DNA from 3 places in the Bacillus sp. D48C genome. Region 2 is predicted to be linked to each of the others. Evidence: predicted binding sites of a transcription regulator. Region 2 holds the regulator's gene; each other region holds the start of a gene.
What was found. Region 2 encodes Rex, which represses fermentation and respiration genes when NADH is low (regulators of the CRP and FNR family bind a similar motif). Its sites were predicted from a motif close to TTGTGAAATATTTCACAA; they were not measured.

Region 1 (3,293 bases), on a different contig from region 2:
ACCTGTTACAGAGGAATCTTACCATCGTAATTATCTAAGATATCAAGAAGAAACATTATTTAGAAAATACGCTTATGAACAAGGTGCAAATCTAAATGCTTATATGGCTTTAGAAATAGAAATGCGTGAACTTTTAAAGATAAAAGGACATAAGGAACGCTTTATTCCTAGCGATGTACGTGAATTGTTCATTGAAAAGATAGATAAATTACCAAAAGAAAAGCTAAGGGTAATTGAAGTACCTGATAGCATAAATTTAATTACCTTTATACGTGCCTTGGAAAAGCTGATACGTACTGGAATTCAAGTAACATCAACTGAACAGGTATTAAAAGTAATGGAAGAAATGTAATCATTTTCAGCTCTCTATATTTGAAAAAAAATCAAAGTAGAGGGCTATTCGTGTTGGCTCTATCATTCAAAGTCTTTCTATTAGATACATTTATATACTTTTCTAAAAGATTCTATTGAAAATAGAGTCTTTTTTTATGCACTTCTATACAATAAAAGTTATTCATCCTTCTTAATTTCCACAATAGTAACTTGAAAAGGTATCCAATACCTATATAAATAGAGATTTTACTCTACATAAAATCATAAGAAAAATTAAATTTTTAGTGGATATGTTTATAAAAAGTATCATTTGTGAATAAAAATATCATACTATTGTTGCTATATAAGGGTTCTATAAGTAAATCTACTAAAATTCATCAAGTTTTATGTGATTAAATATGAATAACTGAATTAAGTGGATTAAATTATGATCATTGTGTATAGATTGTGTACAAATAACTACAAATTGGGGACAACTATCAAGAATATCTTCTTATTTACGGTTGAATAAATATACTTATCAGTGAATTATTTTTCTTCATTTTTTATGTAGGAATAGTGGTATTATTTTATGATTTTATGTAGAAAGGATGGTACAACAAAGTCTATTTTTACACTCCCATTACATACCATTTATGATTTTTTACAGTAGGGCATGTTAAAAACATTGTCATAGCAAGCTTTATTCTATATTTTATGAACCTATAAAAGTTTTATCTTTATATTTTTAATATATATAAGATATATATTTATATAAGATTTTAAGAAAAGGGGGAATATTTTAGAGAGGATTGGGACAAACAAAATATTTTTAAATAAAAAAATAATTTATATTATATATACTAATGTTTTCAAAATTTATTAATAAAAATTTCTAACTACTATACACATAAAATACTACTAGATAAATTACATATAAGTGTTAAGTGTCTTCTTTAGTATAGTTATCACAACAAAGAGATTTACATACTATAACAAATTAATAGTCCTTTACAAGAAGATGAATTACTGTTGCTTTAGGAAATTAATAGTTATAAACTTATAGGCAAAGTCGAGATCCTAGCTATAAGTTTGTAAAAATAGAGTATAAATTTATTATACTTTATTAAATTTTTTATACATGAATAGGAGTGATATTTATGCAACTAAAAAATGTAACACCTATGGGATTAAATGATGAGGTATTCAAAACAATTATTAATAAAACTGAAAATACATTTCCATCATTTTTTTTCATTAATCCGTCAGGTAATGTTGTCATACCAAAATATTTGAACAAGGATATATGTATGTATGCAGTTTTCGGTGAAACAATGGTTATAATTGATAATGAAATTGAGATATTAAGGCATCAACAAATATTGTATTTTAATGCTGAGGTGTATATTGAATTGAGAAATAATACAACTGAGAATGTAATTGTATATATTGATGGTGTAAATAAGTAATTATTGATTAGAATTATTATAAATATTTGTGAAACACTTCACAAAAAATACACAATAAAAAATAGTCATTTCATGTATAGTAGGAGTAGTTGAAAATTTCATATTATCATTTGTGAAATACTTCACATGATTTAAGGCTTTACTTAATAGGCAAGATGAAAACAATAAGTTCCAACATTTTAAATCTATTTTTATAGTGATCTGGAGGCTTTAATATGACAAACAAGACAGATGAAAAAGAAGTACAAGCAATGGTCAACGTAGTAATTAAAGATGAAAATGATGTACAAGAAGTTGTTAATACTTTAGTTGAAAATGGAAAAGAAGCACTAAAAGCACTAGAATCTTATACGCAAGAGCAAGTAGATCATATTGTTCATGAAATGGCACTATCTGGATTAGATCAACATATGCCATTAGCAAAGATGGCGGTTGAGGAAACTGGTCGAGGTGTGTATGAGGATAAATGTACAAAGAACATATTTGCGACTGAATATATTTGGCATAGCATAAAAAAAGATAAGACTGTAGGAATTATTCATGAAGATCCACATGAAGAAGTCATCGAAATTGCCGAACCAGTAGGTGTAGTTGCTGGTGTGACACCAGTAACGAATCCTACTTCAACAACTATGTTTAAAGCAATTATTGCAATGAAAACACGAAATCCAATTATTTTCGCTTTTCATCCATCTGCTCAGCAATGCTCTGTTGCAGCGGCTAAAATTTTAAGAGATGCTGCAATTAGGGCAGGGGCACCGGAGAATTGCATTCAATGGATCGAAAAACCTTCTGTTGAGGCAACAAAAAGATTAATGAACCATGAGGGGGTTGCACTTGTTCTTGCAACCGGAGGTGCTGGAATGGTGAAATCAGCATACTCTACAGGGAAACCGGCCTTAGGAGTAGGACCTGGGAATGTACCTTGTTATTTAGAGAAATCAGCACATGTAAAACGAGCTGTAAATGATTTAATTTTATCAAAAACATTTGATAATGGTATGATTTGTGCTTCTGAACAAGCAATCATTGTAGATAAGGAAATCTATAATAGTGTAAAAACAGAAATGCAAGACAACAATTGTTATTTTGTTACCGAAGAAGAGAGAATAAAACTAGAGAAGCTTGTTATTAATGAAAATACATGTGCAGTAAATAGTGATATTGTTGGGAAATCAGCACATTATATTGCTTCATTAGTAGGCATTAAGGTACCAGAAGATACAAAAATACTTGTAGCTGAAATTAAGGGAGTGGGTGCAGAATATCCACTATCACGTGAAAAATTGAGCCCAGTATTAGCTTGTATCAAAGCAAATTCACGAGAAGAAGGATTTAAATACTGTGAAGAAATGTTAAATTTGGGTGGCTTAGGGCATTCAGCAGTTATTCATTCTACAAATAAAGAAGTACAAAAACAATTTGGTTTAAGAATGAAAGCTTGTCGTCTTATTGTAAATTCACCGTCAGCACAAGGTGGGATTGGTGATATATATAACGCATTTATTCCAT
Region 2 (3,293 bases):
TTTTTCTTCTGCTTGAACAAGCTCAATTACAACGCGATCACCTAATGGCTTTAGCATGAACAATAACCTCCTCATTTTGTTATGTAAATTTTATTTATTAGCACTCAAGTCACCCGAGTGCTAACACACTTATAATAATAAATAATCTCAATTTCTTTTGCAAGTAAAAAAATCATAATTTTTTCGCAAATTACTATATAAACTTTCTATATAGAATACTGCCTCTACTATATGAATCGTTGTTTCCCCTACTCGTATGTTACAATATGAAAGACACCCTAAGTTGTTTTCGCTAAACGTACAACTTTTTCCTGTCTCCTACTTTAATTTAAAATACGTATTTACAAAAAAATCATAATTCGAATGAAAGTTTATATCGTAGATAACATATTTACATGTTATCCTACCTCATCTCATACACTAGAGTTAGAAAGGATGGTTAAACCATTTGAAGAAACAATACTGGTGGATTATCGTTACATACATTTTAATGCAATTATCTGGCGCTGTTGGATTACCACTTCTCCTAAAAACAGGACTCTATGATAATAGAGGATTTACCATTGAGGAAAAAGGACAAATCATAATGGGACACTGGGCAATTATTAGCTTCTTTGTTGCATTATGTATCGTACTTTGGTTACTTAGAACAGATATTCGCGACAGACATTTAGATGCAACGCGCTCTTCTGTTCCAGCTACAATTGGGTGGATTTTCATCGGATTATTCTTAGCTTTCTTTTCACAAATAGTTGCCGGTATGATCGAGATGCAGCTACTAGGAATTAAACAAGGTTCAGAAAATACAATGAAACTGATGGAAATTGCACGAACTACTCCTTGGTTCCTTATTGTTGTATCTATAATCGGACCTATCTTAGAAGAAATCGTATTTAGAAAAATTCTATTCGGTGCACTTTATAAGAAGTTCAACTTCTTTATTGCAGCTATCATTAGTTCACTTGTATTCGCAGCAATTCATTTTGATTTTACTCACTTATTGGTATACACTGCTATGGGGCTCGTATTCGCCTTCTTATATGTGAAGACGAAGCGCATTATCGTTCCTATTGCAGCTCATGTTGCGATGAATACATTAGTCGCTATTGGGCAAATTTTTATGAGCAATGAGCAAATTCAAGAAATGATTAAAGAAGCTGAAAAAATGCAAGGATTTATCGGAGGATTTTTTGTATGAGAAACTCACCATTGTTCATGGCTGCACTATACTTCCTTCTTGGATGTATCTTTACACGCTTCGCCATTACGAACGTGACAGATACAATCTGGAATGTGTGGACAATACTATTTGCAGTTATGGCAACAATTGATTTTAATTTGGCACTTCGCCTTATATTAGTTAAATTCACAAAGAAGAAACAATAATAAAACGCAGAGGTCGCTTCCTCTGCGTTTTATTGTGGATAGTTTTTCAAAAAGTAAACTAATGTTTGTAACTCTACAGCTAAATCAATATGATGAATTCTAATATTCTCTGATACGTTTAATCGTGCTGGTGTGAAATTCAAAATACCGTGCACGCTCGTTTCAGCTAATCTATCTGCTACAGCTTGTGCTACTGTAGCCGGTACTGTTAATATTGCCACTTGTATATCATTTGATAATCTCTCTTCTAATTCATCTAAATGATATACAGGAATGCCCCCGATTTCTGTTCCAACTTTCTCTTCACTAACATCAAATGCCATTTCAATTTTTGTATTATTGTTTTTCGTGAAATTATAATGTAAGAAAGCGGTCCCTAAATTACCTACTCCAATAAGTGCTACACGCGTTATATCATCTTGATCAAGTGTTTCGCGGAAAAATGATAATAAATAATTTACGTTATATCCATATCCCTTTTTCCCTAATGCTCCAAAATACGAAAAATCTCTTCGTATTGTTGCGGAATCTACTTTTACCGCTTCACTCAATTCGGCCGATGAAACACGCTGCTTACCAGAAAGAGATAAGTTTTGGATAAATCGATAGTATAGAGGCAATCTTTTAGCAGTGGCTTGTGGAATCTTTTGCTGATCCATATGACCTCTCCTCTCTTCCTATCTTTATTCATATACTTTAATCAAATACAGAAGTTTAGCACTCATTAAATTCCTTGTATAATAAAGAGAAGAAGTATTCTCTCTTTATTTTAAACTATACACTATTTTTAGTATGATTGAGAAATATAAACATGGCAAAGTTAAGAAATTATTTGAGGTGAGAACATTGATTTTATTACAAGTAAATGGACTTTCGAAATTATACGGTGCAGAAACAATTCTTGCAAACATAAAATTGGAAGTACAAACAAAAGATCGTATCGCATTAGTTGGAAGGAATGGAGCTGGAAAATCTACATTATTAAAAATTATCGCTGGTGAGTTATCACATGATGGTGGCGAAATTATAAAACCGAAAGATGTCTCAATCGGGTATTTAGCTCAAAATACTGGCCTAGAAACGTCTTTAACAATTTGGGATGAAATGCTAACCGTCTTTACCCACTTACAGCAAATGGAGACAAAACTTCGAAAGCTTGAGCAAGAAATGGGAAAAGAAGAAAACTTTTCAAACGAAGCTATATATGAAAGATTGTTAGCTGATTATGACCAATTGCAACTCAATTATAAAGATCAAGGTGGATATCAATACGAAGCGGATATTCGCTCCATTTTAAGCGGCCTTGGCTTCCCAGTTGAAACACACCAGACGACGATCTCTACTTTAAGTGGCGGGCAAAAAACAAGATTAGCTCTCGGGAAATTATTATTAACAAAACCAGACTTACTTATTTTGGACGAGCCTACAAACCATTTAGACATTGAAACATTAACATGGCTTGAGCAATATTTACAAGGTTATCCTGGCGCAATATTAATCGTTTCCCATGACCGTTATTTCTTAGACAAACTCGTTACACAAGTATATGAAATTTCGAATAAAGAAAGCAGACGATTTGTTGGTAACTACAGTAAATATTTAGACTTAAAATCAGCATTATATGATCAAGAAATGAAACGTTACGAAAAACAACAAGATGAAATCGCAAAACTTGAGGACTTCGTTCAAAAGAATATAGCTCGCGCTTCTACAACGAAACGTGCTCAAAGTCGCCGTAAACAACTAGACAGAATGGAATTATTAACGAGACCATTAGGGGATTCTAAGTCAGCATCATTCCACTTCGATATTGAAAAGCAAAGTGGAAATGATGTTTTACAAGTAAAAGATGCAACCATCGGCTATGAGGAGGACCCTATAATTGAACACGTAACTATGCGCTTAAC
Region 3 (3,293 bases), on a different contig from region 2:
GTAAGAACCACAACCAAGTGTAAGTGATGGAATAAATCCGTTATATATATCCCCTATTCCACCTTGTGATGAAGGTGCATTTACAATGAGACGGCAAGCTTTCATACGTAATCCAAATTGCTTTTGCACTTCTTTATTTGTAGAATGAATAACTGCTGAATGTCCTAACCCACCGAGGTTCAACATTTCTTCGCAATATGTAAATCCTTTTTCTAATGAATTCGCCTTCACACAGGCTAATACTGGGCTCAGTTTCTCACGAGATAACGGGTATGCTGCTCCGATACCTTGAATTTCAGCTACAAGCATTTTTGTATGTTCAGGAACAGTAATCCCAACTAATTCGGCAATATACTGTGCTGATTTTCCTACAATATCACTATTTACTGCACATGTATTTTCATTTATAACGAGCTTTTCTAATTTTTTTCTTTCTTCTTCTGTTACAAAGTAACAATTGTTTTCGATCATTTCTGTTTTAACATCATCATAGATTTCTTTATCGACAATGATTGCTTGTTCCGATGCACAAATCATACCGTTATCAAATGTTTTCGATAAAATTAAATCATTAACAGCTCGTTTTACATGTGCTGATTTTTCTATATAACACGGTACATTACCAGGACCTACACCTAGCGCTGGTTTTCCAGTAGAGTAAGCTGATTTCACCATACCAGCGCCTCCAGTTGCTAGAACGAGTGCCACACCATCATGGTTCATTAATTGTTTCGTCGCTTCGACAGACGGTCTTTCAATCCATTGAATACAATGTTTTGGTGCACCAGCTTTCATTGCTGCATCATATACGGTTTTCGCTGCTGCCACCGAACAATTTTGTGCAGAAGGATGAAATGCGAAAATAATTGGATTTCTCGTTTTTATCGCAATCAACGCTTTAAACATTGTTGTCGACGTTGGATTCGTTACTGGTGTTACCCCAGCTACTACACCGACAGGTTCTGCAATTTCTATTATTTCTTCATGAGGATCTTCGTGAATAATTCCTACCGTTTTATCTTGCTTTATACTATGCCAAATATATTCAGTGGCAAAAATATTTTTAATGCATTTGTCTTCATAGACACCACGGCCTGTTTCTTCAACAGCCAATTTTGCAAGTGGCATATGTTGATCAACACCTGCTAATGCCATTTCATGAACAATGTTGTCAATCTGCTCTTGTGTAAAACTTTCTAATGCTTGTAAAGCTTGTTGACCGTTATTTACTAACGTATCAATCATCTCTTTTACCTCTTGCATTTCATTTACAACTTTCTCTTTGACTACCATGTAAATTTCCTCCTATTCTGTTATCACGGTCTTTATAAGTCCCTATAGGTCATAATAAGTCCCGATTAGCGAAAAAAAATAGAGTTACCGTCCTACATGAATCCTATTGTTTGTGAAACACTTCACAAGTTTACTCGTGAATAACATTTCATGAATTCAATATACATGAAATCATTTCATTTGTGTATGTATAATTTGTGAAATATTTCACAAATTAACATAATAAAAAATGCACTGCTCCACATTAGCAGTGCATTTTTTATTACGCTAGCGCTTGCGCTAAATCTTCAATTAAATCTTCACCATCTTCAATACCGACAGAAATACGAATTAATGTATCTGTAATTCCTAATTCTTTACGGCGATCTGCTGGGATTGATGCATGTGTCATTTGAGATGGGATAGAAATTAAACTTTCTACTGCTCCTAAGCTTTCAGCAAGTGTAAAGTATTGCAGTTTCTCAAGTACTTTATTTAATGTTTCCTCACTATCTACATCAAACGAAATAATAGCACCAAATCCATTTGCTTGTTCTGTTGCTAATTCGTGGTTTTGATGTGATTCAAGACCTGGGTAATATACTTTATTTACTTTTGGATGATTATTTAAAAATTCAGCAATAGCGCGTGAATTCGTTTCATGTTCTTCCATACGAATTCCTAATGTTTTTAAACCGCGAAGTAGTAAGAAGCTATCTTGTGGTCCAAGAATACCTCCTGTTGAGTTTTGTACAAAGTGAAGGTCTTCTGCTAGTTGTGGGCTATTTACCACTACTAGACCTGCAACTACGTCACTATGACCTCCTAAATATTTCGTTGCACTATGAAGTACAATGTCTGCTCCTAAAGAAATCGGCGACTGCCAATATGGCGTCATGAATGTATTATCAATAATTGTTAATAAATCTTTCTCTTTAGCAAGAGTAGATATTTTCTTAATATCAGTAATTTTTAGTAATGGGTTCGTTGGTGTTTCCACATAGATCGCTTTCGTATTTGGACGAATTGCTTCTACAACTTCCTCTAAGTTTGTTGTGTCTACAAATGTATGTTCAATACCGAAGCGGTTTAATACTTTCGTAATAACACGATACGTTCCACCATAAACATCATCTGTTAAAATAACGTGGTCACCTTTTGAGAACAACATAATTGTCGCTGTAATAGCAGCCATTCCAGAACCGAATGCAAATCCAGCATGACCATTTTCTAATACGGCAATCATTTCTTCTAAAGCTGCACGTGTTGGGTTACCTGTACGTGAATATTCATATCCTTGATGCTTACCAACCGCTTCTTGTTTGTACGTACTTGTTTGATAGATCGGTACGTTTACAGATCCAGTTGAAGGTTCTCCTATGCGAATACCATGAATTAACTTTGTCTTTGCTCTCATTTTTTATTCCCATCCTTTGTATATGTCTTTACTTAAATAGCGCTCACTACTATCAGGAAAAATGGTTACAATATTTGTACCTGGTGCTGCCTTCTCTGCCTCAAGTAAGCTCGCATGAAATGCTGCTCCTGAAGAGCTCCCAACGAGAAGTCCTTCTTTTTGCGCTAATTCTTTCACTCGTAAAAATGCATTTCGATCAGAAATCGTATGAATTTCATCAAAATAAGATGTCTTCAAAAATGGCGGGATAAATTCCAGTCCAATTCCTTCGGTCTCATGTGAACCAGCCTTACCACCATTTAAAATAGATCCTTCTGGCTCTACGATAACTGTTTTAATATCTATATTTTTTTCTTTCAAATAAGATGCAGTCCCCATAAACGTACCGCCAGTTCCTGCTCCAGCAACAAATATGTTAATCTCTCCATTCAGTGCATCCCAAAGTTCAGGACCTAGTGTTTTGAAATAAGCACGCGGGTTTGCTTCATTCGCAAACTGACTTGGAGAGTATGAATTCGGTATTTCATTTACTAATTCTTTTGCTTTTGCAATTGCACCGGTCATTCCTTGCTCAGTCGGTGTATGCACGACCGTTGCACCTAGT

Region 1: adhE (bifunctional acetaldehyde-CoA/alcohol dehydrogenase) is a predicted target of Rex. The motif match lies at 1,808-1,825, and genes of this name have one in related genera.
Region 3: adhE (bifunctional acetaldehyde-CoA/alcohol dehydrogenase) is a predicted target of Rex. The motif match lies at 1,489-1,506, and genes of this name have one in related genera.

The regions. Positions count from the first base shown of each region.
Region 1 covers NZ_JBKFAQ010000010.1:19,478-22,770, forward strand. Annotated here, with positions in the region: gene ACLBXA_RS21420 (hypothetical protein) at 1-352, shown strand, start outside; gene ACLBXA_RS21425 (hypothetical protein) at 1,473-1,781, shown strand; gene adhE (bifunctional acetaldehyde-CoA/alcohol dehydrogenase) at 2,033-3,293, shown strand, end outside.
Region 2 covers NZ_JBKFAQ010000024.1:8,300-11,592, forward strand. Annotated here, with positions in the region: gene groES (co-chaperone GroES) at 1-57, opposite strand, end outside; gene ACLBXA_RS28950 (CPBP family intramembrane glutamic endopeptidase) at 449-1,198, shown strand; gene ACLBXA_RS28955 (YdiK family protein) at 1,195-1,386, shown strand; gene ACLBXA_RS28960 (redox-sensing transcriptional repressor Rex) at 1,416-2,045, opposite strand; gene ACLBXA_RS28965 (ABC-F family ATP-binding cassette domain-containing protein) at 2,233-3,293, shown strand, end outside.
Region 3 covers NZ_JBKFAQ010000001.1:485,801-489,093, reverse strand. Annotated here, with positions in the region: gene adhE (bifunctional acetaldehyde-CoA/alcohol dehydrogenase) at 1-1,293, opposite strand, end outside; gene ACLBXA_RS02600 (bifunctional cystathionine gamma-lyase/homocysteine desulfhydrase) at 1,556-2,689, opposite strand; gene ACLBXA_RS02595 (O-acetylserine dependent cystathionine beta-synthase) at 2,693-3,293, opposite strand, start outside.